DNA from 4 places in the Rossellomorea sp. KS-H15a genome. Region 3 is predicted to be linked to each of the others. Evidence: riboswitches for the same ligand, from Rfam matches in the RefSeq annotation. Region 3 holds a riboswitch; each other region holds the start of a gene.
What was found. Region 3 has a riboswitch for cyclic di-GMP ahead of M1J35_RS03780 (EAL domain-containing protein). Riboswitches for the same ligand answer to the same signal wherever they lie in the genome.
Positions count from the first base shown of each region.

Region 1: linked by a shared signal. The riboswitch ahead of M1J35_RS01515 (hypothetical protein) and the one ahead of M1J35_RS03780 (EAL domain-containing protein) in region 3 are both predicted to bind cyclic di-GMP.
Region 2: linked by a shared signal. The riboswitch ahead of M1J35_RS22755 (methyl-accepting chemotaxis protein) and the one ahead of M1J35_RS03780 (EAL domain-containing protein) in region 3 are both predicted to bind cyclic di-GMP.
Region 4: linked by a shared signal. The riboswitch ahead of M1J35_RS00115 (hypothetical protein) and the one ahead of M1J35_RS03780 (EAL domain-containing protein) in region 3 are both predicted to bind cyclic di-GMP.

Region 1 covers NZ_CP096886.1:329,628-337,911, forward strand. Annotated here, with positions in the region: gene hutH (histidine ammonia-lyase) at 1-1,330, opposite strand, end outside; gene hutP (histidine utilization transcription antiterminator HutP) at 1,558-2,004, opposite strand; gene M1J35_RS01490 (hypothetical protein) at 2,227-2,709, opposite strand; gene M1J35_RS01495 (transposase) at 2,811-3,383, opposite strand; gene M1J35_RS01500 (hypothetical protein) at 3,531-3,719, opposite strand; gene M1J35_RS01505 (helix-turn-helix domain-containing protein) at 3,916-4,329, shown strand; gene M1J35_RS01510 (hypothetical protein) at 4,486-4,647, opposite strand; cyclic di-GMP riboswitch class I at 4,846-4,921, shown strand; gene M1J35_RS01515 (hypothetical protein) at 5,184-5,849, shown strand; gene M1J35_RS01520 (efflux RND transporter periplasmic adaptor subunit) at 5,873-7,108, shown strand; gene M1J35_RS01525 (hypothetical protein) at 7,151-7,393, opposite strand; gene M1J35_RS01530 (alkaline phosphatase) at 7,809-8,284, shown strand, end outside.
Region 2 covers NZ_CP096886.1:1,616,560-1,624,843, forward strand. Annotated here, with positions in the region: gene M1J35_RS08320 (bifunctional cytochrome P450/NADPH--P450 reductase) at 1-2,535, opposite strand, end outside; gene M1J35_RS08325 (TetR/AcrR family transcriptional regulator) at 2,617-3,192, opposite strand; gene M1J35_RS22690 (hypothetical protein) at 3,438-3,572, shown strand; gene M1J35_RS08330 (SDR family oxidoreductase) at 3,720-4,544, shown strand; cyclic di-GMP riboswitch class II at 4,703-4,788, shown strand; gene M1J35_RS22755 (methyl-accepting chemotaxis protein) at 4,884-5,804, shown strand; gene hflX (GTPase HflX) at 6,393-7,652, shown strand; gene M1J35_RS08350 (PLL family lectin) at 7,763-8,284, shown strand, end outside.
Region 3 covers NZ_CP096886.1:743,926-752,209, reverse strand. Annotated here, with positions in the region: gene M1J35_RS03785 (ABC transporter permease subunit) at 1-1,385, opposite strand, end outside; gene M1J35_RS03780 (EAL domain-containing protein) at 1,516-2,226, opposite strand; cyclic di-GMP riboswitch class II at 2,299-2,379, opposite strand; gene M1J35_RS03775 (DNA-3-methyladenine glycosylase) at 2,484-3,068, opposite strand; gene M1J35_RS03770 (DUF4097 domain-containing protein) at 3,296-4,159, shown strand; gene M1J35_RS03765 (YqcI/YcgG family protein) at 4,196-4,891, opposite strand; gene M1J35_RS03760 (FUSC family protein) at 5,045-7,228, opposite strand; gene M1J35_RS03755 (M1 family metallopeptidase) at 7,586-8,284, shown strand, end outside.
Region 4 covers NZ_CP096886.1:20,902-29,185, forward strand. Annotated here, with positions in the region: gene M1J35_RS00090 (trans-sulfuration enzyme family protein) at 1-987, opposite strand, end outside; gene M1J35_RS00095 (DUF302 domain-containing protein) at 1,113-1,493, opposite strand; gene M1J35_RS00100 (redoxin domain-containing protein) at 1,577-2,158, opposite strand; gene M1J35_RS00105 (hypothetical protein) at 2,151-2,762, opposite strand; gene M1J35_RS00110 (class I SAM-dependent methyltransferase) at 2,778-3,356, opposite strand; gene M1J35_RS00115 (hypothetical protein) at 3,567-3,812, opposite strand; cyclic di-GMP riboswitch class I at 3,930-4,018, opposite strand; gene M1J35_RS00120 (murein hydrolase activator EnvC family protein) at 4,190-5,548, opposite strand; gene ftsX (permease-like cell division protein FtsX) at 5,588-6,472, opposite strand; gene ftsE (cell division ATP-binding protein FtsE) at 6,462-7,148, opposite strand; gene cccB (cytochrome c551) at 7,719-8,033, opposite strand; gene M1J35_RS00140 (YitT family protein) at 8,116-8,284, opposite strand, start outside.

The DNA.
Region 1 (8,284 bases), 410 kb from region 3:
GCAGGTTACAGATGAGCTCGACGGCGAGGACTCTTCTTGTGTTCTGCAGGATCTGGTAGGCGTGACGTGATCCGATGGTTCCCATGCTGACGTGGTCTTCCTGGTTCGCTGATGATGGGATCGAGTCTACGCTTGCCGGATGGGCCAGTGTTTTGTTTTCGGATACGAGTGATGCCGCGCAGTATTGCATGATCATGGCGCCTGACTGCAGACCAGGTTGCGGGCTTAAGAACGGTGGCAGATCATTGAGCTGCGGGTTCACAAGTCGTTCGATGCGTCGTTCTGAGATGTTCGCAAGCTCTGCTATGGCGATCTTCATGAAGTCCATGGCGAATGCGATTGGCTGCCCGTGGAAATTCCCGCCTGAGATAATCTTTTCCCCGTCGTCGAAAATGAGCGGGTTATCCGTTGCTGCGTTCATTTCGATTTCGAGTTTTTCTTTTACATAATCAAGTGCCTGCCAGGAGGCTCCATGAACCTGCGGGATGCATCGTAAGGAATAAGCATCCTGCACCCGCAGCTCCCCCTGCTTCGTTGTGAGCTTGCTGTCTTCGAGGTAGTCCCGGATTCTTTGAGCCGTAGCGACCTGTTGAGGATATCCCCTTACTACATGAATATCTTCGTCGAAGGCATCCATGATTCCTCTAAGTCCTTCCAAGGTCAGACTGGCGATCATCTCACTTTGGAAAGCGAGTTCCTCCGCTTCCAGGTATCCGATCACGCCCATAGCTGTCATGGCCTGGGTTCCGTTGATGAGTGCCAATCCTTCTTTCGCTTGAAGCTGGATCGGGAAGATGTTTTCTTTTGATAGGACCGGCAGGGTTTGATGGACTTCACCTTGATAGTGGACCTCTCCCTCACCCATCAGCGCCAACGCTAAGTGGGAAAGAGGTGCTAAGTCTCCGCTTGCTCCAAGTGATCCCTGCTGCGGGATCACCGGGTGGATTCCTTTATTCAGGAACTCAGCAAGACGCTCTACGATGACCGGTCTGACGCCGGAATACCCTTTTAACAAAGCGTTACATCTCAACAGGAGCATCGCCCGTGATACGTTCTCCGGAAACGGATCCCCCACTCCGCACGCATGGGAATGAATCAGGTTCAACTGGAGCTCCTCCACATCATCCGCATCGATCAACACATCACTGAACTTCCCAAAGCCCGTGTTGATCCCATACACCACGCGCTTCTCCTTCACAATCCTCTCAACTGCCTCGCGACTCTTCCTCACCCGCTCCATACTCAGCGGCGAAAGCTCCACAGGCTCCTTCCCATAAATGACCCTCTTCGCCTCATCCAAACTCAAACTACAACCCGTCAACTCTACCATGTTGGTTCACTCCTTCTATTTAGGGACGGACCTCAGAAAACATGCTATTTTCGGTTCATTCCCATTGTTATTTGCTGTTATTCCTCGTATTTTCTCTTTAACGCTTTAACTTGATGAGGGACGGACCTCTTGGCTCACGTTCCCACACAAAAAGGAGGCTCGACCAAAGACAGACTTCTGCCTTTGGTCGAGCCTCCTTTCAACTAATATCTCTAGGCTCTCATTATTTAAATGTGATTGATTCCAAGTCCGATCGTTTCGTGCTCCAACCCCTTAATGGGCGCACCAATCGTTCCATATAACGCGACGGCAATCCATTCGCCTTCCTCTTCACTTTCATACGGAGTCCCTCTCACAACGGAGAAGCGCAAGCCCACCGTCCGCAGGATCTCTCCCAATTGGGTCTGACCGCGGGTGACCCCTGTCAGTGCTTCCATGATCGCGTGATACAAAGCATGCATCTCCCGGTACAGATCTTCCCGGACCAGGTCACTCCGCTTCGCCGCTGTTTCTATCGCGGCCACGATTTTCTGGCTGTCCATCGATCCGATCTTACCGGTGCAGTAACTCCAATTCAGCTCATTGAAATGACGGTTCCACTCTTCCTCTTCCCTGTCTAACAGGAGAAGGAGCATGGCGTTCTTTCCGATACGAGTATGATCTGTCTTATTCAAGTGGCATTCGCACCTTACGTGAAAATTCTAAAAATACTAATAACTACTATTATTGTATGGTCTGATTCATAAGAGGTCAACGAAAAAAACGGTGATTTTAGAAACTTAGAGAGGTAGTTTGGTAGCGTGGTAAAGGGTTTTTGAAGGATTATGACAGGAGGGCTAGTGGAGGTCCGTCCCTCAAAAAAAGACGTACCTGTTCAGGTTCGCCTCATTCCTCCTTTACTCTTCTTGTTTTTTTCCTTTTCCTTTGAATACCTGGGGATTGTTCATAAGATAGGTGACGGTTCCGTCATCGGATTTCAGGCTTAAGTAGGATAGGATATCCTGCTTGTCTTCGCTGGTGATCGGGCCGTCTACAGGGTATAGGGGCAAGATATTCAGTTGCTCTGTTCCCTCCCGCTTTTCGAGTACGATCTTGCAATCCTTTGGTGTGTTGTCGCCTATCCGGACGAATTTGAACGGGATGGAGTGGCTCCGGTCGACGGGAACGGCAAACAATGTCGTGAACCCGACTGTTTCAAGAATCTTATCCGAGTACATGATGCTCTCAAGCGCATGAGAAAATCCCGGCGGACGATTCACCACGACCAATTTATTGTAATAATGCTGCCCTTGAAAAACGACTAAATGTTTTCTTGTTTTCTTGACGATTCTCTTGGAAACGTGAAAATCCTCCAATATTAAAAGAAATTCTTTACTCATACTTTCCTCCTCCTCAGAATAGGAATTTTGTCCTACTGTTTATGAATTTCGACACCAATATTCAAAACCCTCTATATTTTTCCAAAAATATTTTACTTTTTTCATTTTTTAATTGGGTTTTCATATGGTTCTTCGTGTTGTACTTCTTTCTCTACATATTCCTTATATCGACTTATTTGTGGTGCGGGAAAATAATTGAGCGTGCGTTCCTTGGAAAGCAAGGGGTTATCAATGGAATGGATGTAAAAAGGATAACTGCTCCAGGGGTATGTCTCGGGGTGGATGGTGAGTTTCGCTTCAACAGGATTGTGGTGGATATACCTGCTCGCTTTAATGAAATACGATGGCGTATCAATCTTGGTCGATCCATACCGCCCTTGGAACACATGACCGACATAATCATATTTCTTGTTGAAATAAACGGCGTAGCGGGTATGGAGGATACGGATGAATCTCTCAAGTGGAACTTCGTGGGTTTCAAGCAGCAGATGGATGTGGTTGGACATCAAACAGTAGGCGTGGGTGGTGAATGGGTACTTTTCTTTCGTTTCCTGCAAATACGTTATATACTTCCTGCGGTCTTCATCATCATGAAACAGATCCTGCTTACGGTTCCCCCTCGCCGTCACATGATAAGTCGTTCCCGGACTCCAATTCCGAGGCGTTCGAACCATATCATCACTCCTTCTCTTAAATCTCATATTCTTACACTAAACCTATTCGACACAAATACGTAAAATCCTCTTTTTTATTGAGGGACGGACCTCCATTCATTCACGAAACTCTGTGAACGAAATGGGTAGAGAGGTCCGTCCCTCCTTCTATCTCTCTCTTCTGTGGCCGTCAAGGTTGGTGATGCTGTTATGTGTGTAGTAGATGACTCGCTGTTTTCCAAGATGTTTCGTACTGAATATCAGATTCGACTCCGGTTTCATCTGGATCCATGTGATGACTCTCTTTTCGCCCCTCGTTGAAAGATTGGCCACTCTCCCTCTTGGTTGTTCCCCCATTCCATCTCCACCTTTTCCCCCAATTCGACAAAATTACAATTATATTTACATTTTAATACGTTTTACTGTAATTTTGTATACCTTTTCCAAATTATCTCGAATCGTAATCAAAATAACGATTTCAAAACGTGTAATTTCCTAATACCTCTACATAAAAGCTTTATCTTGAAGAAAAAAGGGATAGTCGGTGAAAACAATGGAGCTACATGTAGAATTACAGCATTACGGCAATGATGTATTGGAGCTTACCCAGAGAGAAGCCGCCCTTCGCCTGAATATCAGTCAGGGCGCACTATCAAACTATGAAACTGGTGCAAGGGACATCCCTTACAAGATGCTGCTTACCTTTAAGGAAGTCTATAAAATCCCGACCCATGAAATGAACCGGATCATGTATGGCGAGGAAAGCGACAGCCTTGGACAGAGTCACGATCCCATGATTCTGAGAGAAACCTTTGAAGACGAAGAAACAAAAGAAATCCTGAAAACCCTCGGGGAGCATCCCAAATTCAAGCGAACCCTGTCATCCCTCTCCTACTTCACAGACAAGCGCAAAGAAAAATTCATCGCACACGTCAACCACTTTTATCAGACGATGAAGGGCTGGTAGAATCCTGTGGGAGGGACGGACCTCACTATCCGCAACTTAAACCCTGTTATACCGGGATTTCCGCTCCCATCTCCTCATAAAAGCGAGGTCCGTCCCTCTATATGTTGAGACAGGTCCCTCCACCAAAAAAAGCGCCTAGATTCCCGGGTTGGGGGTCTAGAGCGCTTTTTGGTTTGCATCTATGGTGTATCCTGATTGGAGTTCTTGTTTGAGCCAGTGAATCATTGTGTTGGTGTCCATGTTTCCTTGTTGACCTTTGTCGAACGCTTTTTGGATCACGTTCAGAATATGCTGATCGCCGTTCACATTTCCTTTCAAAATGACAACCTCCTACATCATTAAACAGTTTATATCACTTTATTACACTATTAGACGGTTTTTCAAACATCAATTTTATGCTATATTACCAGAAAAAACCACTAAATGGAAGATAAAATTTATTGAGAATTATCTTAAAAAATGACTATATACCTATTCAACTACTCTACCCTCTTGTCGATATAATAGTGGTATGGTCTTGAAAAGTGGCAAAATCATCGAAAGGTGATGACGCAAAGCTAAAGGGGCTATTACATGCCAGCCAGCTACCAAACCAAGGAGGGATTATTTTGTCGTTTTTGACACCCGAAGAAATAGTAGTGAAAAAGAAAGCTCGAAAAATGTGGATGTACATAGGTTTATTTGTTTTTACTGTCGCGCTTATAGCGGGCACAACATTTTTAACGTACAACATGTAAAAGCGTCCTGAGGCGCTTTTTTAATTTTATAAACTTTCATTCTACAATTTATGGAAAGTTTCGGGGTTTTTCGATAGAATAAGAGAAGTAATCTAAACTAGTTGGAGGCAACCATATATGCATAAAGAAGTTAAACTCATCCGGGGATTAAGACAACCATCCTACTTCTTTTATCAATTGAAAGAAACGGAAGTATTAAGAGGATATAAACAAAAGATATTCCTTGTTTTCCTATTGTCTGCCCTTGTCTTTGGCCTCATATCTTCCTTTGGAATCGGAATGGATCCTCTATCAAAGGAACTGACGAAACTTTCACCTTTCACATTCGAGATGGAAAAGTTCTTATTTTTATTAGGTAGAATCATTTCTGGAATATTATATGCGGCGGTGATCCTGTTTGTACCAGCCCTGATTTTCTGGACGATTTCAGACGAAGGGGAATATCGCAAGCTCGTCATCACGCAAAGCCTAGTTCTTATCATTTTATTAATTGAAAGACTAACGTACATTCCTTTATCCATTTTCCTTTCACTTGATTGGTTCTCATCGCCTCTATCACTCGGAGTCATCGCTCAATACATAACCGCTAAACCATGGGTCATCTATTTCCTGGGCTGTTTCTCCCTCTTTAAGATATGGGTTTTCTATATTCAATATAAAGGAGTCAAGAGACTCACCCAGCAAAAAAACTGGCTCATCTGGCTCGTGATTTTATTAACAAATCTACTATTCTGGGCTGCTACTGCATTTCTGGCATTCCTGGATTTATCCACTCTAATCTAACTATTTAAAGGCTGTGAACAATCATGCATAAACGAACCATAATATACACCACCCTCACTGTGTCGCTCCTTTTTATAGGTGCCAATACCTATCTCATTGAAAAAGCGGACAGTAAAGTCGACCGGGAGGTCCGCGTCGCCGAATGGGAACCCGTCAACAAAGGGTCTCTCGCCAAAGAAATGCCGAAAGCAGGAGTCGTCGCTTCCGAAGAAGAAAACTACATCTATTTTAACGATGAATTCGGTTCCTTCAAAAAATTCCTCGTCAAGGAAGGGGATCAGATCAAATCGGGAACTCCCCTCTATGAATACGAAGTAACCGATCAATCTCAGCAAAAGAGCGTACTGGAATCAGAAGCTGATCAGCTCGAAGACGAGATCGACAGCATCGAAGATAATATTTCCGACCTGAAGCGACTGGAATCATCCCTTCCATCAGGCTCAACGGATGATAAAGAAATACCGATCGACGCCAGTGCCCTTCAATCGGAATATGATCTGAAAAAAGAGATTGCCGCAAAAGAATTGGAAATCGATCGCCTTGAAAGCCAAATCGACAATCTTGAGCGCCAAATCAAGGATATCGAATCATACGAAACGACCCTGACCGTCCAAAGCAGCGTGGACGGAACCATTAAGGACCTTTCCCATGCGATCGACAATCCATTGATCACGATCGCATCGCAGTCCACCGTCGTCACAACCGAACTGACGGAAAAAGAAATCGTCAAAGTCGATGAAAACATGAGCGCAACCGTTCAATCGGATGTTGAGAAAAAGACCCAAAAAGGAATCGTTACCCGGGTAGCAACCTTGCCAAAGAACGATCCTCACATCCAAACCGACAGTCTGTACCCTGTAGAAATCAAACTGCAGGACACAAAAAACGAACTGCTTCCAGGACACCATGTCTTCCTATCCATCATCACGGATGAAGTAAAGGGCGCATTTGTGGTCCCAATGACGGCTGTTGAAAAAGATGGGGAATACAAATACATTTGGATTTTAACACCAAAAGGAACCGTCGAAAAACGAAAAGTCGAAACCGGACTTACAGTGGGCGGACAGCAGCAAATCAAATCCGGAGTAAAAGCAGGGGAATACTATATCGTCTATCCTGACGAGATCCCGGCCCTTCAAAAAGATGCTGCATTCATCACAGCCCTTGATTGGGATAAAGTGAAACTCAGGGATTTGAAGAAATTCGATCGTCCAACGATCCTCGAGAATTTATTGTTGGGGATTTTGGAACGGAAATAAAATGACAAAAAACCAAGAATGCCTCTGCATTCTTGGTTTTTTTCAACTTCCATCATCCATTTTCATTCTTTCATCCCAAAGAAAGAATATGACCGAACAGCATACTGCAGGCAATGAGATTCCAGGATAAATAAAGTAGGTCAACGCTCCAAATCCAATATGTATAAGTCCCGACACCCACCTGCGATTCCTCAAAACCTTCATGGAAATGCCCTCCGCCACCAACGAAGCAGGCAAACCATACACAAAGTTTCCGAGCAGACTAAGTAAAAACACCACTACCATAGATAGGAGATAATCACCCTCAACCATATAAGCATTCCCTCTAAAAAGAGACACGACAAAGTAAAAAATGAATAACCCAATGGTAAAACAGATGGAGGTATATATGGCTGCTTTGACTTTACGGAAGTTATCTTTGGAAATTATCCCCCTAATGCCAGGAAACATAAAGATTACAAACACTACCCCTAGTAATGTTACTGCCTCAAAGGAAGTGTGCGAAACTACCAAAATGGTCACAACCACCATCAGTGTAAAAATTAAGATACTATTCTTTTTAAACACGTCTTTCCACAAACCTTTTTATTTTCATTGTACAACAGATAAAAAGATCGCGAAAACCCCCTTTCCTATACATACTCCTCCCCCACCAACAAATACTATACCCACATTAAATGAAAAGGAGCCCGAATCCACCATGAAAACAATCAAACAGCTAACCATCCTCCTATCACTCCTAACCCTCACCATACCCGCCCCCTCTACAACCGCCGCCACCCCACCCCACAAAAACGTCATCCTCATGATCATGGACGGCACCAACTCCGACATCCTCACCCTGTCCCGCTGGTATCGAGGGACGGACCTCAAGCTCGATACCATTCTCAGAGGCGGTGTCCGGACCTATTCCGCCCAGTCCGCCATCACCGATTCCGCTGCAGCAGGTTCCGCCATGGCGACAGGGGTGAAGACGAAAGCCGATTATATAGGAATGAATCCCGAAAGACGGCCCGTTCTGACCGTCCTCGAAGGCGCCAAGCTGTCCGGCTACAAGACCGGTATCGTCTCCACCTCCCCCATCCAGCACGCCACCCCCGCTGCGTTCACGTCCCATGTCTTGAACCGGGATGAATTCGGTGATATCGGTGAACAGCAGGTGTACCAAGGACTGGA
Region 2 (8,284 bases), 870 kb from region 3:
GTTTTTGTATAAAGGTGAGCTTGAAATCGAATAATAGCGTGCCTTCAATGATGGAAGAAGTGCAAGGAAACTTTCAAACGGTATTTCACATGCCATGTACTTCTCCACCAGGTCGAGCATCGTTATACGTTTACTTAATACCGCTTCTTTATACGTTTCATCCTTCAACAGTTCCTCGAGCTCAACGACGTGAGGAGGGCAGACGGTATGAGCAGCCAGGGTCCTGATTTGAGAACGGGTAGCGGGTTCTTGGAACTCTACATAATTGGCCAGTAATTCATAAAGTTTTACAGGCTTCTCTGTAGGGAGGTGCGCCGCTTTACCAGAATCGCCCGTCAAGGTAACGAAGTCCTGCCCGTTCAGGTTGAATCGACTGAGCACTCGCTCGACAAGAGACGCCGGATTTTGCGGAAGAACCCCGATATGGTCGCCTTCCTGATAGGTAACACCTTCTGGCAGCGTGAGGGTGATATGTCTCGTGCTCCTGCCGCTTTCTGCGTGGTGTAACTCTCTATTCTCATTTACCACTGCGGTAAAGGCATGGTGCGTGCGTGCCAGTGGTGTGTCGCTCACGTCACTGACATAATTCATTGTAATGGAGCTATTAGATCCATCGTTCTGATGCAGTTCGATGTTCAATTCGTCAGCCAGATTCGGCCAAAGGGAGTCTGCCCATTTTTCATAATCCCCTTCAAAGTCATCGCTTGCATCACCGTGCCCGATTTCTGCGATGCGGTGTCCGCCTTTTTCAAAAAGCTGTTCATCTATGAAGTTAGGGATCCTCTGATACGTAGTCGCCCAGTTATGGTCACCACATCCGAACACTGCGTAATGAACCCCTTCAAAGTCATCAGGCCGACTTTCTTTCAGCATGGAAATGAATTGACCTGCGTTGTCAGGAGGGTTTCCGTTGTAGGAAGCAGAAACCATGATGACCGCTCCTTCTGTTGGGAGTCCATCACTGTACTCATCCAATGTAGCGATCTCTGTCCGGAATCCTTGTTGACGGCCTGTTTCCCCCAGATCCCGGGCAATTCCTTCCGCCGTTCCCATGTTTGAGCCATAGAGGACGAGCAAGGGCGTGCCGTGGGATGATTCTACCTGGACAGATGTAGCCGCTTTTTCCGGTGTAGCTTCTTCGGAGGAAGCGATGGAGAATGCCATAGCAGGCTTACGGGGTAAAACCCGCATCGTCAATCCATCAGGCTTGAGAGTCAGCGTCTCTTTGACATCCAGTTGATAGTCTTGATGATCGATCAGGTCAAAATGCTGCAAGACCATTCCGAGCACCAGTGTCGCTTCATGAAGGGCGAACTGCTGTCCGATGCAGGCACGCTGTCCATTACCGAACGGTTTGTATGCGTGATAGGGAATGGAAGACGGGTCCTCGAATCGTTCAGGAATGAAGGCTTCCACGTCATCTCCCCATACGGATGAATCCCGATGTAATTCAGGGATTACGAGTGTGAACACATCATCTTTTTTGACATCATATTGGCCGCCAAGAGTTGTGTCGTCTTTGGCATATACAGAAAATGCAGGGGCGGTCGGCCACAGTCTCAGCGTTTCATTCAAGACCATGCGGACATACTTCAACTGTTTCACTTGCTTATAGTCAGGAATGGAATCTCCCACCACACGATCGACTTCCTCCTGAGCCTTTTTCAATTTTTCCCGGTTGTTCATCAGGTAGTAAAGGGCGAAGGAGAGGAGTCCACTTGTGGTTTCATGACCTGCAATCAAGAAGGTAATGATTTGAAAGCGGATGTTCTCGTCACTGAGCGCCTCGCCTGTTTCGGGATCTGTTCCTTTCAACATATAGGAGAGAAGATCTTCTTCCCCTTGATCCCCGGTTGCCTTGCGGTCGGCAATCAATTCGTCGACAAGTGAGAACATGTACTCGATGTCTTCCCTGAATTGTTTCTTCGATTTGATCATCAGTTTATCTTGAAGACCGAGGCGCTGTGATTGGTTCATCGCTTCATCCAGAGCCCGGACCATACTATCGACAAAGGGATGGGAGGTTTCCCGGTAGAAGCTGTTAAAACGGTAATTGAAACCACAGAGGCCGATGGTATCCAGGGTCAGACGGGTCATATCCTCGGGGACGTCGATTTCATCTGCAGGGTTAAGACGTGCCCATTTTTGGATGAGCTGGGTGGCGAGATCCACCATCTTTGAGTGGTATCCTTTCATGGCCTGCTGGCTGAAACTTGGCAGCAGGATATTATGCGCCTTCTTCCAATTCATCTCTGTCGTTTCACTGGTGAAAAGTCCGTCTCCACCGAAGGCTCTCACTTTTTGCAGGGCCGGTCCGACTTTTTTATCAAAACGGGTTTCGTCGCATATTTCTTTTGCAAGGGACGCACTGGAAACAAAGGTGCTCATTCTGCCGGGAAACTGGAACTGATAGATGGGTCCCAGCTCCCTGGAAAGCTTCATAAATGATTGAAGGGGCTTTTCTTTATCGATTACGGGCAAATTCCCGAGTGGTCCATACGTTTTCGGTTGTGGGTATTGAGATTGTTGTGTCATGGTTCCTTCACCTCGTATTAAAGTTTGGTTGTTGCGGAATGAACGTTCATTCCGCTTGAGATATGAGAAACGAATCGCTTCTCACATATGTAATCGTACAGCGTCCCACATACTTTCCTCTACATCAGTAAGCATAGAGGTATCAGGCTCCAATTCTCCGATCCGGACAAGTCGCTGAAGTTCGAGAAAGGCACCATAAAGGATGGCGATCAAAGCCGTGGAAGGCAGATTCTTGATGATCTTCTTCTCTTTTCCAGAATCGAAGAAGCATTTAAATAGATTCAACAGTTCTTCGAAGCATGTGTGACTTTCCTCGTTGAGGAAGTGGGCGCTGCTGTGTGTCCTGATGAAGTAGAGCGCCTGGCTCTGTTCTTTTGTAAATTGAATCATCGATTGGAAAATATGATGAAATTGATTCCGTATCGACTTCTCATACGGGAAATCATTTTCCACTGTTTCAGTAAAAATTTTCACATATTCTTGAAAAATCGTATTCCCAAGGACTTCTTTATTTTCAAAATAGCGATAGATCGTTCCTGCTCCCACGCCTGCGGACGAGGCAATCATGGGAATCGTCGTGGCGTCATAACCCCGTTCTGCAAATAGAGCCAGTGAACTCGCTACAATGCTGTCCCGCTTATTTAATGCCATTGACATACCAATTCAGCCTTTCATAACGGTAATGCGGAATGAATGTTCATTCCAGTATAGTGTATACCCATGTGAAAGTGTTCTCAATCACACGAAATACCCATTATTTGTGAAGGTTTTGTTAAGACGGGGGTATGGCCCTTTTTTTCTTTTCTATTATAATTGCCGGTCCAACTCTATCATTTTTTCATAGAATAACCTTGTAAGAGAGCTCACTTACTAGAGTTATAAAAAGAAAGGGGGGATTTTAGATGTCTTTAGGACTTGTCACCTTTCTGATTGCCGTATTATTACTTGTTGCTTGGTTGTTGGTATCGATCTTGGCTCCAAACAGCAATCTGGTATCTGTGTTGAAAAACGCCGTTTGCAGTACTTTGGGATGTTAATCTAAGTTCTTTTAATAGGGACGGACCTCCAAATGCCTTTCATTCGAAGATGAAACAGGCCCTGTGGAGGTCCGTCCCTCTCTATGTTTACTATTTCACATAAGGGGAAAATACTATCCATGAGATATTTCAAGGAGGTATTACTTTATGAGAAGGCTAGAAGATAAGGTCGCGGTGATTACAGGAGCTGCCACTGGGATCGGGGCAGCGACTGCCAAAGTGTTCGCCCGTGAAGGTGCGACGGTGGTTTGTGCAGATATTAATGAAAAGGAAATGAATAAGACAGTCGATGGGATCAGAAGCGATGGTGGAAAGGCAGAAGCATTCCATCTCGATGTTTCCAGTGAGGAAAGTGTCACGTCGCTTGCTGAAAAGATAAAGGAGAAATTTGGTGTGATCGATGTCCTCTTTAACAACGCCGGGGTCGATGAACAGGGTGGTAAGGTGCATGAATATCCTGTGGAACTATTTGATCGGATCATCGCAGTCGATTTGCGAGGGACTTTTTTATGCAGCAAGTATCTAATCCCACTTATGCTTGAAAATGGCGGATCCATTATCAATACGGCGTCCATGTCCGGCCATGCGGCAGATCTGGACCGGTCTGGCTACAATGCGGCAAAGGGTGGAATCATCAACTTTACGAAAGCCATGGCCATTGATTATGCGAGACATGGCATCCGAGTGAATTCCCTCTCACCCGGAACAATCGAGACCCCACTGATTGACGATCTCGTCGGGAGCAAACAGGAAAAGATGGGTGAGGAATTCAGGGAGGCCAATAAGTGGATCACACCGATGGGCCGTTTGGGAAGACCGGAAGAAATGGCGACGGTGGCCCTGTTCCTCGCATCGGACGACAGCTCCTACGTGACAGGTGAAGACATCACAGCAGACGGAGGCATCATGGCTTACACTTGGCCGGGTAAAATGTTGATCGAGGAAGAAGAGTGGAGAAAGGGTACAGAATAATATGAGGGACGGACCTCCAATCTTACGGCAGCCTTTGCATCAAAGGTTGTATGTGGGGTGGGGGTCTTTTTTTGTTTGAATAACGGAAGAGAATTTATAAAATTCAGAGGATAATAGTTGTTAAATGGAGGTCTAACTAGTAGGATAGTCTTACAAATATATGAGTTGGAAGCGAAGATCATTCACTGGTGAAATGGGCGCTGTTTGTGAATAGGAGCGAGTGGCGCAACCGGCCAGCACATTGCCAAGCGGAGAGCCTCCATAAAACGACTACTATCTCTTTGGTACATATTTGTTTTGTCTCTACTAATTTTTTTGAGAAAGAGGAAGTGTTGCGAAGTGCTGAAAACCAAATCAAGAAATAGTACTCAAGTATTTAAGGAGTCTGCTATACTTGCAGCCATTGAAGAATCGCTTGCTATGATAGAATTCGATGGGAACGGAAATGTGCTCTGGGTGAATGGGAATTTTGCAAGGACGATGGAATATGATATAGAAGAAATGATTGGGATGCACCATCAGACATTTTGTACAACGGAGTTTGCCGGCAGTCTGGATTATAAGAAGTTGTGGCGGGATTTAAGGAATGGGAAAAGCTTTCAGGAGAAAATTCAGCGGGTCACGAAGACCGGGAAACTTCTTTGGTTGGAGGCTACATATACACCGGTATATAGTGAAGAAGGAAAACTTGAAGGTGTTGTAAAGATCGCGACGGATATTACAGAACGGGAAACAACGATTGGAAAGGTTGCCTCTGAATTACAGAAGATGTCTGAAGAGCTAAGTGAAAAAGCTGAGCAGGGGATAACAAGAAGTGAAGAAGCGGCTATTGCCACCGGGAAACTGGTCGAGGACTCAAATGAAAATATGAAAACCTTGGAGTCTCTTACTCTGCAGGCACATTCGATCGGGAATATTGTCAAGACGATCAGGGAGATTGCGACTCAAACCAATCTTCTTGCACTGAATGCCGCCATTGAAGCGGCACGTGCCGGAGAACATGGAAGAGGATTCAATGTGGTAGCAGGTGAAGTGAGAAAGCTTGCCACAAGGGTCCAGGATTCCATTCAGGAAGTGAACGCCCATGTGGAAGGAATCACAGGCGAAATCAAAAAAATCAATGAAGGAACAATCCGGTCACAATCAGGCATTTCAAACAACCAGGGCCTCAACGAACACGCCGTCCTGGCCTTCAAAGAAATCGGCCGTGCAGCCCGACGCCTCGACCTACAGGCGCGGGACTTCAAAGATATCCTGTAAGCTTGAGGGACGGACCTCCAATTTCCCCCGATCCGGTTGTGAATTCATCGGAAAAGGTGAAGGATTGGGGGTTCTTTTCTTTAGTCGGGTAACGTGGTGAGGGACGGACCTCAAAATATCCATTGGAGGATCCATAATTAATGGTTTTGGAGGTCCGTCCCTCAAACCATATCTTCCCATCCATCACGGGGTGTGGTAGAATGGGGGTAACTTATGAGAAATGGAGGTTTTCCTTTTGATTTTGATCAGACTACGTATCCGCAATTTGAACGCTTAATTGAATATGTTCAAAGGCTCTGCCTGTGTGCAGGGTAAATGGGATTGGTCTGACTATTTTTAAAGGAATTCTTCATTTAACGTGAAATGAAGGTGAAGGGAGTGCGCATGGCACTCTCTTAAAAATAGAATTGAATACGTACCGAGAGGCGCTATAGTGTGTTTTTTTATTGAAAAACATGCAGGGGGAAAATGCGGTCTTCTTCTTGCGCCATTGGTATATTCAAATCCATTTACAAAAAGCACAGGCGGAGGCCTGTGTTTTTTTCTGCACCATATGACCAAAATAAACAAACAGGAAGTGACTATGTAATGGAAGAAAGATTAAAAGCGATCGCCATAGGCGTTAATACGAAGGATAAAAACAATGACTTTGAGTATTCGATGTTAGAGTTGAAAGGATTGGCCGATGCCAGGCAAATCGATGTCGTGGGGGAACTGACTCAGAACCTGCCCCGGCCGAATCATGTGCATTATATCGGAAAAGGGAAGATTGACGAACTGCTGCCGCTCATAGAAGAGTGGGAAGCGGATGTTCTGATTACAAACGATGAACTTGCGCCTTCTCAGATCCGGGTCCTCGAAGAAAAGCTTGATGTCCGGGTGATGGACAGAACGATGCTGATTCTCGATATCTTTGCAGAACGGGCGAAAACCCGTGAAGCTCAGTTGCAAGTCGAGGTGGCACAGCTGCAATACATGCTTCCCCGTCTGGTTGGACGCAGGGAATCACTGGGCCGTCAAGGTGGCGGGTCGGGACTTGCCAACCGTGGAGCCGGTGAAACGAAGCTAGAGCTTGACCGCCGCCGGATCGAAGAAAAAATAACGGCCTTGAATAAAGAACTGGATTCACTGGTCGACCTGAGAACCACGCAGCGGAAACAGCGTAAAAAGAGTGAAATCCCCGTCGTTTCCCTGGTCGGGTACACGAATGCGGGTAAATCGACGACCATGAATGCATTTGTCGAAACCTTCCATCCGAATGAGAACAAGCAGGTATTCGAGAAGGATATGTTATTTGCGACCCTGGAAACATCGGTCAGAAACATCACCTTACCGGACAAAAAGGAATTTCTTCTGACAGATACGGTAGGGTTCGTAAACAAACTCCCCCATCAGCTGGTCAAGGCATTCCGTTCCACCCTTGAAGAGGTGGTCGAAGCGGATCTCATTGTTCATGTGGTGGATTATTCAGATCCTCATTACGAGAAATTGATGAAGGTGACGGATCAAACCCTTGATGAACTTGGGACCGGCGACATTCCAATCATTTATGCATTCAACAAGGCTGAATTGGTTGATGAGGAAGTGCCGAGAGTAGAGAAGGACCGCATCTATTTTTCCGCGAAAAATCGAATCGGGATCGACGAGCTCCTTCAAGTCGTAAAAAGCTATATTTTTAAAGACTATAAACGGTGTCAGATGTTGATTCCGTTTGATAAGGGGCAATTGATATCGTATTTTAATGAGAATGCCACTGTGTTAGAAACGGAATATGAAGAAAATGGAACGAAGCTGACCCTGGAATGCAAGACGAGTGATGCTGAGAGATTTAAAGAATATATCATCTGAGTGATATGAACCTTCACCACCTGTGGTGTGAGGGTTCTTTTTTTGAGGGGAGATGGACATACTCCAATATCTGGGCTTCTGCATACAGTAAGCTTTAGGAGGGATGCAGTATGTTTTTTCAACGACGCTATCCGGTTTATCCAACAGCGTATGAGTGTTACCCGTTTGGAGCAGAAGTGAGAAACGATTATGAAGATATGTTCTTACCACATACTTATCCGCAATACATTCCACAGTATGATTACTATCCGCAGAATCACCCTTATCAGGGATATATCCAAGAGCCTGTCTACACCACGGATCCATTTGACTCCCGGGCCAATTGGAGGGAATGGGAGGATCTTGGTGCACCGCCGCGTGGGATGAAGGGTTCACCTGCCGTTGCATCCTGGCAGGCCAACCGGCTGGATACGTTTGTCAGAAGTGAAAACGACAGAATGTATCATAAATGGTGGGACGGTTCGCGATGGAGTAATTGGGAAGACCTCGGAGCCCCGAGAAGAGGGCTGAAGAGTTCGCCTGCTGCTGTATCATGGGGGCCGAATCGGATCGATACCTTTGTCAGAGGGAACCGAGATATCCTTTTTCACAAATGGTGGGACGGCAGAAGCTGGAGTGAATGGGAAGACCTT
Region 3 (8,284 bases):
TCCCACCCCAACACAGGCAACCCCCAAAGGACCGGTCTTAATAAGAGATAAGCGATAAGACTTAAAGGAAGAAAGTGAATCGAATCCACCATGCGGTCAAGCCAGTTCTTCCTGCTTTCTTTCAAGTGGAAATGATAGGCGATACCAAGATAGAATCCCCCGACCACCCGCAGGGAAGCAACAATTAAAGCAAACAACAGGGTATACTTCGCCCCCACAATAAGCTGATCGAGAATACTGTAACCGAAGAAATCCGATCCCAGAATCATGTCCCCAAATGGTTTATGAGGAGGGGCACTGATGATCCGTCCCTCATCATTTTTCATAAATTGAATTTGTTTGATGGGCTCTTCTTTCAATGTTGAATAAAGGAAGCTGACCGCGATCAAACCAAATATCACCGTGAACCCGGTGGCGAATTTGCCATTATGCATATGCTGCCACCACAGCCTGCGTATGGTCGATAGAAAGCCCCATATCTTCCATTCAGTCCATTTCGTTTTATCCCGTTTATATTTCGCGTGATCCTCACTGCTCTCATGATTGATCCACAGGTAAACACCTTGGTACACGATGAAAAAAGGGGTGTAGATCATAATCAATGAGATCGCAATGACCATCGGCCTGAAATCCTGTATGATATAATAGGTGATTCCTCTCATGTTAAAAATGGTTTCAATGATGAATAAACTCGATAGCATCCCCCAAATGATCAGCTTTCCATGATAGAAAAGACTTGGTGAGATATTTTTCAAAACATGTGAAAAGAGGATCCGCCCTTTCGACATCCCCTTACTCTGGGCAAATTCAATGTGAGGCTTCAATAACTCTTCTTCCATAATGAAAATGAGGATCCGGAAAAAAGAGATCATCGGGATGATCGACAGCGTAATCATCGGGGCAAGAAAGATCTTCTCCTCCCCGAACTCGGTAAAATTCATCAGTTCCACACCGAAATATTTAAATACATAGACAATCATCAACTGGAGCATGAACGCAAACATTAAATCAGGCACCGTCTCCAAGAGATTCAATGCTTTCTTAAGAACCGATGTGATCGGTCGGGGTAAAAAGACGGTGAAAACGGTAAGAATAAAGGCAATACCAAGCCCTATGCCCAATGCTCCCCCAATAATCTGCAGTGAATACAGGTATGGTCCCCAAAGCATATCGAGGAAATTGACGGTAATCCCTTTATATGAATAACTCCAATTGGCCCCATCCATGAAAACAAAGATGAACTTGATGAACTCCTCCAAGTAGCCAACAACATTATACAGCCCTCTTTCCTTGAACACTTCCGGGGCAATACTCACGGCCAGGATCCCAATTAGACCGAGAATATAATAAAAGATGAACCTGATTGGAAACTTGAGATATTTCATATATTGAATCCCCTTTTATTCTCTTTTTCCTCAGTTTAATAGAAATGTTAAAATTTTTCAATTTTATTTCAAATCTGACAATTCGGTAACAAAAAGAGTGACCCCGCTATGTCAGAGTCACTCTCACCTTCTAAGCCAATAACCGGCTCGGCTTTCCTAAATAAAAGCCCTGTCCAATCGTTATCCCGATTTCCCTTGCCACCTGCATATCCTGTTTTGTTTCGATCCCCTCTAACACAATCAACGTATCACTTCCGTAGAATTGGCTGAAAAAAGAGAGGAACCGCTGTTTCTTTTCATCCTGTGCCAAATTCATGGCGAAATAGCGGTCAAGCTTGATGATTTCCGGTTCATATTCAATGGATTTCTTGATGGAAGACGTCCCCTGCCCGAAATCATCAATCGCATACCAGACACCATATTGCTTCAGTTCCTTCAAAGACTCTTTCAACAACGGATTCTGCCAAAGCTCTTCCGCACTGGACTCATTAATTTCAAGCACAAGACGGCCCTTCATGTCAGAATGGCGGTCCATAAGATCGGAAAAATAGGTGTGAAAGCTCGGGTGCAAAATCGTGGTGATATAAATATTGAGAAACAGTTTACAGTCCCCGATCCCGTTTTCCGAAAAACTTTCAAGTGCCTTTGAAATGGACAACGTATCCAGTTTGTACAAGATATTGGCCTTCATGGCCGATTGAAATACACTTTCGGGATTTTCATTATACTTATTTCGCAAAAGACCCTCATAAGCATAGAGGGTTCGATGTTCACCCATATCATATAATGGCTGAAAATCATGGTAGATAAAGTCGTCTTGGAAAATAGTAAAGATGTTCATAGGACCCCTATACTCTCTCTTTAGTTTTTGGTCTTACCCACAAAAAAACCACACAAAAACGCATTATCCGCGTTCGCATGTGGTCGGTTGCGCTACTGGCTCCCCTAAATGTAAGCGCCCATCTATCATTTAGGTTCAAAGCCCCCAGTCGAATGGTCAGCTTATAAAGATATTTGTCTTATAAGAAAAATATACCACATAACTAGTACTTATGGGGTGTATTTTCCATAAATTATTTGAAAATTCATAAAGAAAGACTATCTTGAAACAAATGGATTGCCACTAACCCAGAATCTCCATGGATAATCCCTGGCTTCCCCTGTGTTATCAATCCCAATTCGTTTCCCGGCGGAAATGTTTTCAGGTTGATACCCTTCTGTAATCATGAGCGGCGGTTGTAAATAACTCCCCCCATAATCCTCCATGGTAATGCCCAGAGCCTTCGTCAACTTTCCCGGCCCATTGGTCCAATTCTTCTTCACATGACCGGGGCGCCTCGCTTCCATAAGCTCCTGTCCATGAAGAGGCTCTACGGCTCTGATGAGGATCGCTTCAGGCTTCTCCCTTTCTCCGCTCACTACGTTTACGAGGCAGTGAGTATGCATGACGTATGTATAAATGCGGCCAGCTTCATGGAACATCACTTCCGTCCGCTTTGTGCGCCTGTTTCCGTAACTGTGGGCGGCCCTGTCGATCGGCCCCATATAGGCTTCTGTTTCTACAATATAACCTGAAGCGATCCCTTCTTCGGTTTCTTTCACTAACACGCACCCCAACAGAGCTTTGGCAAGCTCCAGCGTCGGCTGCTCGTAAAAGGTTGGGGGCATAGGTGTTCCTTCCATGATTTCACTTCCTTATCTGCATTGTCTAATCTATTTGTACCCTACCTTTGCCTATTTAAATCAAGCATCCACGATTGTAGTAGATTCCACGCCTCGATATTTCAATTCCGGCAACCCTACGCCTCTGGTCCCATTCAAAAATAATCCTATGGCTCATTGTCGTAGTCTCTCCACTGCATTAAAATAAATGTATCAATTGGAAAATCAAACCAAAGCGAGGGATTGAAATGAAAAACGCATTTGCCGTCATGATTGCACTGCTTGCATTGGGGACGCTCTATGTCATCCTAAATGACAATACATCACTGTTTGCAAAAGAAAGTCAGTCAGGAGAACGGATTGAAGTCACGAATAATATCAAACATATCGACCTGGACTTGGAAAACAGCGACACAGAAGTCATACCAACTGACAAGAATGAAGTACAGGTCGATATAGAGGGAAAAGGGACAATGACATTGGCGGTGAACGGAGAAACGATTGACGTAGCGGTCAAGCATAAATGGTATCAATGGATTGGATTCAACCGCAAATCAAACGTTACGGTCTATGTTCCGAAAGAATATAGTAACAGCATGGAAATCGATATTGGCGCCGGCAATTTTGTGATGGCTGGAGAATCTGATTCAAAGAAATGGAAGCTCGATGAACTGTCCATTGACATGGGATCTGGGAATATGCAGCTTAAAAACATCGAGACAAATGTGTTCGAACATGATGGCTCTTCAGGGGACCTGGTCGCAAGCGGTCTCACTACAAAGGATGGAAGAGTGGATATCAGTTCGGGGGATGTAGAATTATCAAACTTTGAAGGTCCCCTTGAAGGCGACTTATCCTCAGGGGAATTAACGGTCACCATGGACTCCTTAAAGGGAGACATGACATTCGATGTCAGCTCAGGGGGAGTGGAGCTTGATCTACCGGAGAAAGCAAGCTTTAAACTGAAGGGGCAGGCGAGCAGCGGGGATATTTCCTGCAATCTTCCTCTAAAAAATCAAAAGGTAGAAGACGGGGATATTTCAGGGGTCTCAGGCTCCGGGAAAAATACCATTGATGTTTCAGTGTCCAGTGGAAATGTAGATATCTACTAAAGAAGAGTGCCGGGAACACCCCGGCACTCTTTTACATTATTTATGATGGAATGGACATCTCCCTTCAATCGGTTCCACATCGTCCCCAATAAAATACTGCTTCCACTCACGGTGTTCGGGATCCCCATAATGACTGATATTAGGATGCTTCGGTAAGCCGTCCCATTTTTCGACCCGCTCTCTTACTTTTTCCCTGGACATGATTCCCCCCTTGGAGGTACCCTCCAAGCCTTCAAAAATCCTTCTTGGCTGAAATCCCAGTACTAAGCTATTCCCAAGATCCCTCGTCTTTCGCTGCTTGTAGGCAGGGGCATTCCCAAACACGAAGAAAGGTTCCCCTGCAAAGGAAAAAGCCCACAAATGGTGATCAGGGTCCTCTGGATAATCTTCCGGCCAATCCTCCTTATCCTCACCATGGAGAAACTGCAGGATCCTCCAGAAATAATCTCTGTAATGAGGGACGGACCTCTTCTCCCTTTCAGGCTCCACAAATAAAAAGAAACCGTGACGGATCAAGCGTTCTCCTTCGGGTACATCAAACAAGTCGATGAACTCCTGAATCGTTTGGGGAAGATGCTCCCAATTGTCATGACTGATATAGGAATACCGAAGCTCCCCCTTTTTCTCTCCGGTCATCCCGAAGTAACAAGGGAAAGTGCGGTCAGTTACAACCTCATGAAAATTCTTATATTCTTCTATAACCCATTGAGGGACAATCTCAGGGTTTGTCATATCTTCTTTTGTCAGTAGTAAACTGTTCGTTGTCAATTCTTCCACCTCACATTTATGTCGATGGTATGCTCTTCCCGAATTGTGACAGGATAAAACAATTACTGACAAAAAACACCTCATGGCCAAATAAAAAAAGGGAAAGCGAAATCCGCTTTACCCTTTCTTTACTTCTGCCCCTAATTCCACTCCAAGTGCCACGATCGATTGATTGATCCTCCACACATAGTAGAAATGGTGAATAAGGTCCACCTGGGACTTACGCCAGCTTGGAGCCTGAGTTTCAATTCTTTCCCGCTCCGGGCTTAAATCCCACATGACGGGAGCACTTCCCTGTTCTTTTAACAATTGCCGAAGCGTCTCGATGTTTTGAGAGATTTTTTCTTCCGTTTCTGAAAACGCACTGCTGAGCTCCTCGGAAACCGTTGCCGGCACCTTTCGATGGGAGGAAGCAAGCAGATGCTTTGCGTAATAATTAATGGCCGTCACCACAGTGATCCAGCGCCCGACTCCCGACCTTGTCAAAGATCCGGGTCTTTGCAGGAGGGATTGTGCCTCATCCTTGATCGCCTGAAGCTTCTGATCCAGATCAAACGCCTGATCTGTCAACGCTTTATCTTCCGGGACTGTAAAGGTGTTAATATAGGAAGATACATACCCCTCCAGATCCCCAAAGAAATCATCAAAGCTATCGGCGACTTTGTCCTTTGTTCTTTTTGGAAATACAAACGCTGAGACAATCAGGGCAATAATAGCACCTGCAATCGTATCGATGACACGTGCCCCCATCAGCTGAATGCTGATTCCACCAAGGAGAAGGTCATACATAAAGGCGATGAGCATTGTAATGAATAGGCTCATCAATGTATAGGAAACCGGGAAAAGATAAAAGGCGAGGAACAGGACCGCAAACAGGAGAACAACCTCCAGCTGTGAATTTCCGGATACGAGGGTTGCCGCTCCGAATCCGATGATGGCGCCGATCACCGTTCCAATCGATCGTTGGAAAGCCTTCATATACGTTCTGCCTACCGTTTCAGTACCAATTTGAACAATAAAGGTCGTAAGCAAGACCCAGTACGGCTGTGCAGGTGCGATCAGAACCCCGACGATGATCGCAAGCGTTCCCGCTACCAAGGCTTGTATCGCTTTACGAGTAGACGGTTTTAAACTCTTGTCCTCTTCAGACTCATCTTCCTTGTCTTCTTCCTCCGGTTCAGTATCGCTCTCTACAGTCGATTCCTTGTACTCAGACACTTTCAGTGATTCCTGAATCGTAATGGCCGCTTCCAGGACATGGTTCGCAATGGACTCGATCCGTCTCAGGAGATATACCCAGCCTTCAGGTTTCTCTTCTTGATTCAGAACCTCCGACAATATCAGACGAAGGGCCTGGATGGCTTTTTCCGCCTCTTCAAGAGAACGAGGATCATAATCCTGGGCCAGTACCTCGGCGTCACGGAGAGAACGGATGACCCATACGAGCAGGCGCCTGAGTTCCATGACCTCCAAAGCTTCCAGGTCCTTCAGCTTTTTCAATGAATCCGTGAGAGTCTGAATGAGCATTTCAGTGTCAAAGACATATAAACGAAGTTGTGACGCTTCGATACCCGGCCACAGCTTCTTTAAATCATTCTCATTAATGTCACCTGCTACGCTTCTCGCATACTCATTCAGCCTTCGTACATTCTGGTCCAATTGCTTTCTCCGCTTACCGCTCGTATTCGGATCCTCTATCATCTTCATTAAGATGGTAAACGTCAAGTTGGATTGAATATGAAACGAACGCATACTCCTTCTTAACATATGGACAGAATCCTTAAAAATGATGAAGTTATAAAGAAACGCGAACACGAGCCCAATGACGATTCCGAGGTAAAACCATTCAAGATGGGCCACATCCAACTGTAAAATCGACGATATATAGATCGACATAAACCCTGCCATTCCCATGGAAAAATAGCGGATGGCAAATCGTGAGAAGTAAAAAGCGCTAAAAATGACGCCTACCAATAAAGCGTTCACCACAAGACTGTAGTGGGCAAAGGCCGAACCCAGTGTAATCCCGGTGGCAACTGAAACACCAACCAGCAAGGTCGTTACCTTCTTTTTCCCCGTCGTATCATCCATGACCACAAAAATACCGAGCATCCCCACCATACCTGACACAATGGCCGGGGTGATGGACGGATGGTCGAAATGCTTCAATAAGAAAAGCATCGTAAATACAGCCGATATCAAGCTGATCGTAGCTTTACCCGCCTGCTGAAATCTTTTTCTGCCGGGATCGGAAGCAAGGATCCTCCCCAGCCATATATGCTGTCTATGTAAATGTTTCATCTCTCATCAAACCCTTATCTACACACCGTTTTTCATTCTCTTTTATCGTACCCTTTCCAATAAAAAAGTAACCTGTACTGCAAGAAGCAGCAGGTTACTCACATTCGCTGGTGCACGAAGAGAACGGAATCTATTTGTATGATTATAAGGGTTTTGGACGGGTGGGTAAAGGAAAGTGCTCTCACCAACTCTCCTAGGCCAATACACATAGGCCACCCTTTCTATGCCAATTGTAGATTTCCAAAAATTGAGAAAATAGTATCAAGGGAAGATACTCCGCTTTACAGAATCCATTAAGTAACCGAAAAATCACATTAAGTGAGTAATGGGATTTTTCAACTTATAGGAGGGTTAATCATGAAGATAAGTCGTTTAACGAAACGAATATCAATGGGAGCCATTGCACTTGTATGTTCGATCGGATTCGCTTTGCCGGCTTCCGCAATCGGAACGGATTCTATGAAACAAGAACCAAAAGGAGCTTATGTCCCATCCGGAACACCTGACCTGTCAACACTCAATTCCCCATTCTCCATGAAAAGCAGCATGAAAGGCAAAGGCAATAAGAAGAATCAGCAAGCTCTTGGTCCTGCTAACCCTTCTTATACCATCGATGTAGACTATAACTCTTCCACTCATAAAGTAGCAGGAACCTTGGAAGTGACGTTTAAAAATAATATAAAAAACAACTTAAGCGAATTGTATTTCAACCTTTGGGGAAATGCCGAGGTTTTTAAAGAGAACGGCGGCGGAATGAATGTTTCCGATGTAAAAGTAAACGGGAAAAACGCGGCTTTTGAAATAAATGAGACAGCACTACATATCAAGGATCTTTCTTTGAGCAAAAATAAGAAAGCGACCGTCAGCATGGATTTCGAGGTGAGCTTACCTGAACAACAGGATCGATTCGGATGGTACGGCGAGACAGTTTCCATGGGGAACTGGTTCCCCATCCTGGCCGTGTATGATGACGAAGGATGGAACGTGGATCCTTACTATCCCTATGGCGAATCCTTCTACTCTTTATCAGGAAAATATGACGTAACCGTTACAACC
Region 4 (8,284 bases), 720 kb from region 3:
ATAGGAAACCGTTGTTTCCACTCCTGCCAGGGACGGGATGATTTTGATCCATCCAAGGGACTTGAAGAATGTGCTGATATCGCAGCTGGCATCGAGTTCAATGGTGACAATTGCGCCATTTCCTTTTTCGGATAAATCAGTTGGGTAATAGACCCTCTTCACCTGCTCATTAGTGCGTAGTTCCTCTGCAAGGATTCCTGCGTTCTGAGCCTGGGTCCCGACGCGGAGTGCCAATGTTTTCGCCCCCCGGCATGTGAGCCAGGCTTCAAATGGACTTAAGTTGGAACCGATGTTGACGACCCTTTCCCTTGCTTTATTCACAAGCTCTTCTTTTCCGACTACGACTCCCGCTGTGATATCGCTATGCCCGCCAATATACTTCGTAGCGCTGTGAGCGACCAAATCGACCCCTTCAAGGAAGGGTTGACGCAGAAATGGTGTGGCGAATGTATTGTCGATCATCGTTTTCAGGTTGTGTTTTTCGGCAAGAGCTACCATTCTTGAAATATCCTCTACCCGCATAAACGGATTGGTCACCGTCTCACTGTAGAGAAGTTTTGTATCGGGAGTGAGGGCTCCTTCGATTTCTTCCTCACTCGTAAAATCAACGAAGGAGGTGGAAATGCCGAATGATTTCAGCTCTTCTTTCAGCATGTGGAAGGTACCTCCGTATAAATCCTCCGCTGCGATGATGTGATCCCCCGCCTGGACAACGGCAAGGATTCCCACGAGGATTGCCGACAAGCCGGAAGACGTGGCAACACCCGCAGGCGCTCCTTCAAGATCTGCTACCATCTTCCCAAGCTCATCCGTGTTGGGATTACCCGTTCTTGAATAAAGATAGGGAGACTTCCCCTCATAGAAACCCTCAAGCTCCTCCAGAGACGTAAAAGAAAAAGCTGACGTCTGGTAGATCGGTGTTGTCTTACTACGGATTTCCTCTGTTCCTTTCAGCTGACTATGTACGACCTTGGTGGTGAATTTCATTTCACATTCATCCTTCCTCAAGCTATGTATTTTTAAAAGTGTACCATATTCAGAAGATTGTGAGGAGTATGAGGTTCTGGATAAAGAAAAAGAACCCATCGCTTTAGGGCAACAGGTTCTCATCGTCAGACGTTTTCTAAACACCCGATCAGGCGATTTTCGATATCCAACGCCAATCGCTTCAATTCATCGTTATCTACCATTTCAATCAGCTTGCTTGGCTTTGCCATCCCGATCTTAGTCGTTCCCTTTTCGGTGTATACCGTCACTTTACAAGGCAGGAAATAGCTGACGAGCATGCTTTCTTCCAGCACCTTTTTCGCTTCGTGGGGATTACATACTTCCAGGACAACGACTTCTTCGTTAAAATCCAGCCCTTTATCCTGAAGCTTTGCGGCCAGGTCAAGATTCCACAGAACCCCGAAGCTTTCTTCTTTCAAGGCTGCCTCTACTGCTGATACGGCATCCTTCACATTCATTGAAACTTCTTTTGTGTAGTGGAACATTTTGATCCTCCTTTTTGAGTCATGGTTACTTATACCTCATAGCGTATAAAACGAAACGTCTTCTTAAAGGTCCGTCCCTCCCATTATTCCATGCCTCCGACCATTTTACCCATCATTTCTTCGTTCATGGGGCCGACGATTTTGTGCTGGATGAGGCCGTTTGTGTCGATCATGTAAGTGGTCGGGATCGTGAATGCCCGGTACTCGTCTCCGATATCCCCTTTTTCATCCATGAGAATGGGGAAAGTGAGTTCATAGCCGTCGACAAATTGCTGGACTGCCTTCTCCCCATCATCCTGTGAGGTCAAGTTGACAGCAAGGATTTCGACACTTTCTTTTTTCGCGTTTTTTTCGTAATACTGTTCCATATGGGGCATTTCCGCTTTACATGGCGGGCACCAGGTGGCCCAGAAATTCAGGATCACTTTCTTTCCCTGATAGTCGGAAAGCTTGACTTCTTCACCATCTAAAGTGGTCAAGGTAAAGTCCGGTGCACGATCCCCTTGGGTGAGCCCCTGCTTGGCATCAGTCAGATCCATGGACTCTTTGGCCAACTGGTCAGCCTCTTCTTTTGCCTTTTTTTCCTGTTGATCCTGAAACAAATTCACCAGGAAGATCCCGATCAGCAGGGCAACGATCGCCAGAGCAAAATTTCGTTTATTCAATGTTCGTTTTCCACCTTCCGTTGAAAAAGATAAGATAAACCATCACAATGAGATACGTCCAGGTGACAGTGGTAAACACAAAGCCTCCATAAATGGATTGGAATAGCAGCTGAATAAGGGTGAAAACGATCACCAATTGGATGGCCCAAGTATCGCTATCATTTTCTTTTTTCAGTAAAAATAAGATCAGTGCACCGTTGATGATGAATTGAGATACCCCTGCAAGAATATCAAATTGGAGCAAATGAAAGATAAGTTCAAAGAAAACGACTGTGCTCATCCAGGCAATGACCAGGTGAGACGTCCTACCCACCCTTTTAACGAAAATGAATAAAAGCACTGTCAGCAAGCCTAACCAATACCCCCACCTTCCACCATTGAAATAAAGGATCGTAATGGGATGTTCAATGACATTTTGAAAATCAACGAGAATGACACTCAGCTTCCAGATGACCAAAAAGTAAAAAACTCCATTTGAATACCAGTCGCTAGCCTTTCGATTCCAGAAGTAGAGGAAAAGAAAGGTCAAAATGAACGAGGCGATGATTGCTCCCCAGGTAGATGGGAATGTAAAGGTGCCTATGGTGTACCATCTTTCATCCATTCAGTTCTACACCTTTCATAGAGAAGTGTTTTTTTTCACGACGATATAGTAGACAGAAGGATGCAGATGCCCCACTGTTGTCTTGAATCCTGCTGAATTGAGCTGACGTTCAAGTTCCTCAGATGGTATACGTTCTTCTAAAGGAGGTCCCATTTCCGATTCCACCGCTTCCCAATCAAGAATCAACCAGATTCCATCGTCCTTCAGCATATCGTGAAGATCCTGAAAGACTTTGATCAGGTCCGGCACTTCATGTAAGACGAAGGCAGAAACGGCCCTATCCAATGTACTTTTGTTAAAGCTAAGGTATTCAAGAGACGACTTTACATACACGATATTATCTATGTTTTCTTCCCCAGCACGATGTTTAAGGTACTCAAGCATCTCCTGCTGCAGGTCTACCGCCTGGACCTTCGTCTCCACCTCTTTGGCAATCGGAAGGGTTAGATAGCCATTCCCGCAGCCTAGATCGGCAACGATATCCTCCTTCCTCAATTGAAGCAACTTTAATACATTATCCACTGGTAGGAGCTCTTGTCGTTCCGGGTCAAGGAGCTTTGAAGCTTTGTGATGTTCGAATAAGTGTCCGGTCATGACGTTTCCTCCGTTCGAAATATATACCCTATTATGTATTAGTATCTTAAATTTCCATCATTCAGGCAAGTGATTTACTCATAGTGTATCCCTTACCGTCATGATTACAGACGGTGATAGTGCTCTTTTCCCGGCAAAAAAGGATCCCTCTCTGAAGGATCCTTTCGTATACGACGTGAAAATATGCTACCCTGTGAAGGAATCTAAATCTTAAGCAGCTCTCAATCCTTCGAGGATGAGCATGAAGTATTTGACGGTATCTCCACCGCGTTGATTGATAATGTCAATGTCATGTAGAATCTTTTGTATCTCTTCGATTCCGACACATTCAATAAACATCTCACACACTTCTTCCGCAGAGTACTCACCAATATGAGTGTACTTCAATGCTGTGCGATTTCTTCTGCAGAAACTTCTTAATTGTCTTTTTATATCTGCTAACTCCAACATCATCATCCTTCGTACAGATTCAAATCCAACAAAAACGAACATTCCCAGAGAAAAAGCCCACCAAAAAGGCAGGCTGAATGATACTAGAAAAAGATTCGAATTAGTATTCATTGCTCCATTGTTTTCGGTAACCCGGCGATCATTATTTTAATAAAAATGGTAGACCCGTGGTTTTGCGTCCTAATCTTTCAATTAGTTTGCCTTTTTCGAAAAATCACTTGAATATTGCCATTATACTAGAAAAATAAGGATATGAAAACAGTCTTTCGTAAACAAGTTGTTGATTTACCAGTTAACAATCTTTACAAGTAGTTGGAAGAAAGAGTTCCTCCGCCTTCACTCAAAAAAGTCCCCCTTCAAAATAGAAGAGGGACTTTTAAAACTTAAAAGTTAATATATTGACGTGGGTTAACAGCATTAGCGTGTGACGCACTCCATGAACCTCTGTATAGTTCAAAGTGTAAATGCTGTCCGAAAGAGTAACCTGTGTTACCCATGTAACCGATTTTGTCACCTTTATTTACTGCTTGTCCAGTGCTCACTAATGAAGAAGACATGTGGGCATACACAGTGGTAAACATTTGACCGTTAATAGAGTGAGTGATGTACACTACGTTACCGTAGCTTGAGCTGTAATGGCTCTTGATGACATAACCATCTGCTGCTGCAGAGATTGGAACACTTCCACGTGCCGCAATGTCTGTACCGTAGTGGAAACGTCGCTCACCATTTAAGACATCCCAACCAAAGTTGGTTGTGATTGTTCCACGTGCTGGTGCTGTCCATGCTCCTGCACTTACAGGGGCACTTGGAGCTGTTTCTTCAGGAGCTACTGATGCTGATGAAGACCCGCCGCTGCTGCTTGCTGTCGCCTGCTGTTGTGCTGCTGCACGCTTCGCCGCTTCCGCTTCTGCCTGGCGCTTACGTTCGATTTCACGCTGACGGGCTAATTCTGCCAGACGTGCTTGCTCAGCCTGGATTTCACCTTCAAGCTGATGTTCCATTTTTGAAAGTTCATCGGACTCTTTCTCAAGATCGGCTTTTTCTACTTTTAATGAAGCCTGTTGAGCTTCCAGCTGCTTAAATAATTCAGCTTTTTTAGCCTTTTGACTATCAAGGTCTTTCTTCAACGATTCCAAGTTTGCTTTAGACGATTCTAGATCAGCAAGCTCCTTTTCCACTTCCGCTTGCTTCTTCTCTAATTCCTCTTGATCACGTTTCTGTTCGTCCATGATCTTTTTGTCTGCACTTACAATGGTATTCACTGCTGTGACACGGTTGATGAAGTCTCCGAAGCTTTCCGCTCCTAGTAATACGTCTAGATAATTGGCAGAGCCGCCTTTTTCCTGAATGGCACGAGCACGTTCCTTCAGAAGTTCATTTCGCTCTTCAATCTTCTTCTTTAACTCTTCAATATCCGCTTTAAGTTTATTGATCTTTGCTGTTGTTTCATCAATTTCTTTTGTTTTTTCTGCAATCTTTGTTTCTGTATCTTTTAATTTCGTACTGATTTCGGCAATCTGTGATTCAAGGTCTTTTTGTTTATTGATCGTTTGGTCGATTTGAGAATTTTTTTCACTAATCTTGCCATTGATCTCTTCTTTTTTAGATGAAACGTCGTCCTGCTGTTTCTTCAAGTCCTCCACGGAGGAGTTAGCGCTAGCAGTGGTTGCTAACGTTGGTAGACTTCCGATTGTTAATGCTGCTGCAATAGATAATGATATGAAATACTTCTTGTTCAAGCGGCATGCTCCTTTCAGCTTCTATCAACCTATCAAATTTTACACTTTTAAGAATTTACGCACAGACATAAAGCTTCCCCAAGCCCCGATCAGGCAACCCATTAATAGAATTAATCCGTTTACTTGATAGATAAAGGGGGTAAAATCTAATATCTGAATAAAATTGTTTTGTAGTTTTGGTTTAATAAATCCATAGGCATAGTAGTAACCTGTTGAGACAAGAGCGATCGGGATAATAGAACCTAAAATTCCAAGCCATAAACCTTCTAATATGAATGGCCAGCGTACAAACCAGTTGGTTGCACCCACGAGTTTCATTATCTCGATTTCCCTTCTTCGGGCGACAATGGTAATTTTGATTGTATTTGAAATGAGGAACATTGCCGTGAACAACAGACCGATGATCAATACAAGTCCAACATTCCGACTCATTTCCAGTACATTGAATAGTTTTTCAATCTTCGCTTCCCCGTAAAGGGCTTCATTGACACCATCAAATTTGCTGATTTGACCTGCGATTTTCCCGGTGTCCCTTGGATTGTCTGCTTTTACGATAAACACATCATATAATGGGTTATCTTGTTCAAACAATCTGAAATCGTCTCCCAGATCCTTGACGAGGTTTTGAAGTTCTTCTTCTTTGGAAGAATACTCAACCGATTCCACACCACTTATGTTTTGTATCTTCTTTTCTATTTGTTCGGTTTGGGATTTTTCAGTCCCAATTTCGAGTAAGACCCGTACTTCAACGTCTTTCTCAATATCGGTTGCTACCTTATTCATGTTTAGCATTAAGACGATGAACACACCAACAAGTAGTAGTGTCACGGTAACGGCACTCACTGATGCAAATGTCATCCAGCCGTTACGACCAATGCTTTTGAAGCTTTCTCTAAGGTGGCGGCCATACGTTCTAGCTTTCATAACCGTAATCACCTCGCTGTTCGTCCCGGACAATCCGGCCATTTTCAATGGCGATTACCCGATGCTTGATTGTATTCACGATTTCCCGGTTATGCGTAGCCATGATCACCGTGGTTCCACGGTTGCTGATTTCTTCAAATATGTTCATGATATCCCATGATGTTTCGGGATCAAGGTTTCCTGTAGGTTCGTCGGCGATTACCAACTTCGGGGTATTCACGATGGATCGAGCAATCGATACACGTTGTTGTTCCCCACCGGAAAGCTCATTCGGCAGCATTCTTGCTTTATGCTTTAACCCTACCAGGTCCAGTACTTCCATGACTCTTTTCTTAATCTGCTTTGGATGTTCTTCTATCACTTCAAGTGCGAAGGCAATGTTTTCATAGATTGTCAGCGATGGTAGCAGCTTGAAATCCTGGAATACAACCCCCACGTTTCTTCTTAAGTATGGAACTCTACTATTTTTCAGTTTTGCGAGATTGATACCATTTACAACGATATCTCCTTTGGAAGGACGTTCTTCGCGGTACATCATTTTAATAAAAGTAGACTTCCCGGCACCACTAGGCCCAACCACATACACAAACTCACCTTGCTTAATGTGGACGTTAAAGCCATTAGCAGCCATGACACCGTTGCTGTACTGCTTGTAGACGTCTTTCATTTCTATCATTTTCAAATCACCTAATTTGTATTATGTAGTTACCCTCTTGGCTGTTATCGACATATGTACACGGCACGTAACCAAAGTCGTCTTTATCACCGTTAGACAAAAAATGGTGAAAAACCTCGAATTACGCTTCCGAAAATTATTATAACATCTCTTTATAGTAAGTTAAGGAAAAAAATTATTACATTTACATTTCAGAACCTGAAAAAATGTGAATTTATTACCTGTTTTATTGTCGATTTTACCTATGTTCAGACCATTTTATAGTTATTTATACCTATTAACTGGTCCTAATACTACATACTTACATAAAAGGATACCATCATGATAAACGCTAAGATGATGGTAATCAGATTAAGTTACTAGGTTATAATTCTAGCTATTAGAGAGAATAACATTTGCGTGATTTCATGAGAAAAGGTTCTGTAACAAAGACTTAAAGAAGAATTGGGAAAAAACTGTGGATATCTATTTAGAGGAAGGCTTGTCTATAAAACAACCGCCTCGATTGGGTAACTTTAAGCAAATCTCGGCAAAAATAAAAGAAGAACCCATTGGATTCTTCTCCCGATTTTACTTCTTATTCGATAACCATTCTGCAACCGCTTCTGCTTCATCACCTTTGATGAGTCCAGGAGGCATTTGTCCTTTACCATTCTTAATGGTTTCAAGGATTTGATCTTTGCTTAGTTCTGCCCCGATATTTTTAAGGGCCGGCCCCATTCCGCCTTCAAGGTTCCCACCATGACAGCTGGAGCACTTATTATTTACGATTTTTTCAGGATCCATTCCGCCGGAGCTTGTTTCTGTACTGTCGCCGTCGTTACCACCGCAGGCTGCAAGTACCAATGAAGCGCCAAAAAGAACACCTAGCAGCTTTTTCTTCATTTTTATCCCCCTAAGGAAAACATATTTCAGAGTCACGGATCAGTTGTCAGGTCCGTCCCTCTCTTACATAATTATACCAGGTTTAAACCCGTTTGAAACCTTCCCCCAATACTTCTGAAGCGTCCATAGTTACGACGAATGCTGAAGGGTCAATGGTTTTGACCAGTTGTTTCAGTTTTGTGAATTCTGTCTGGTCCACGACACACATGAGGATCGGGCGCTCGTCATCCGTATAACCCCCGTATGCTGAT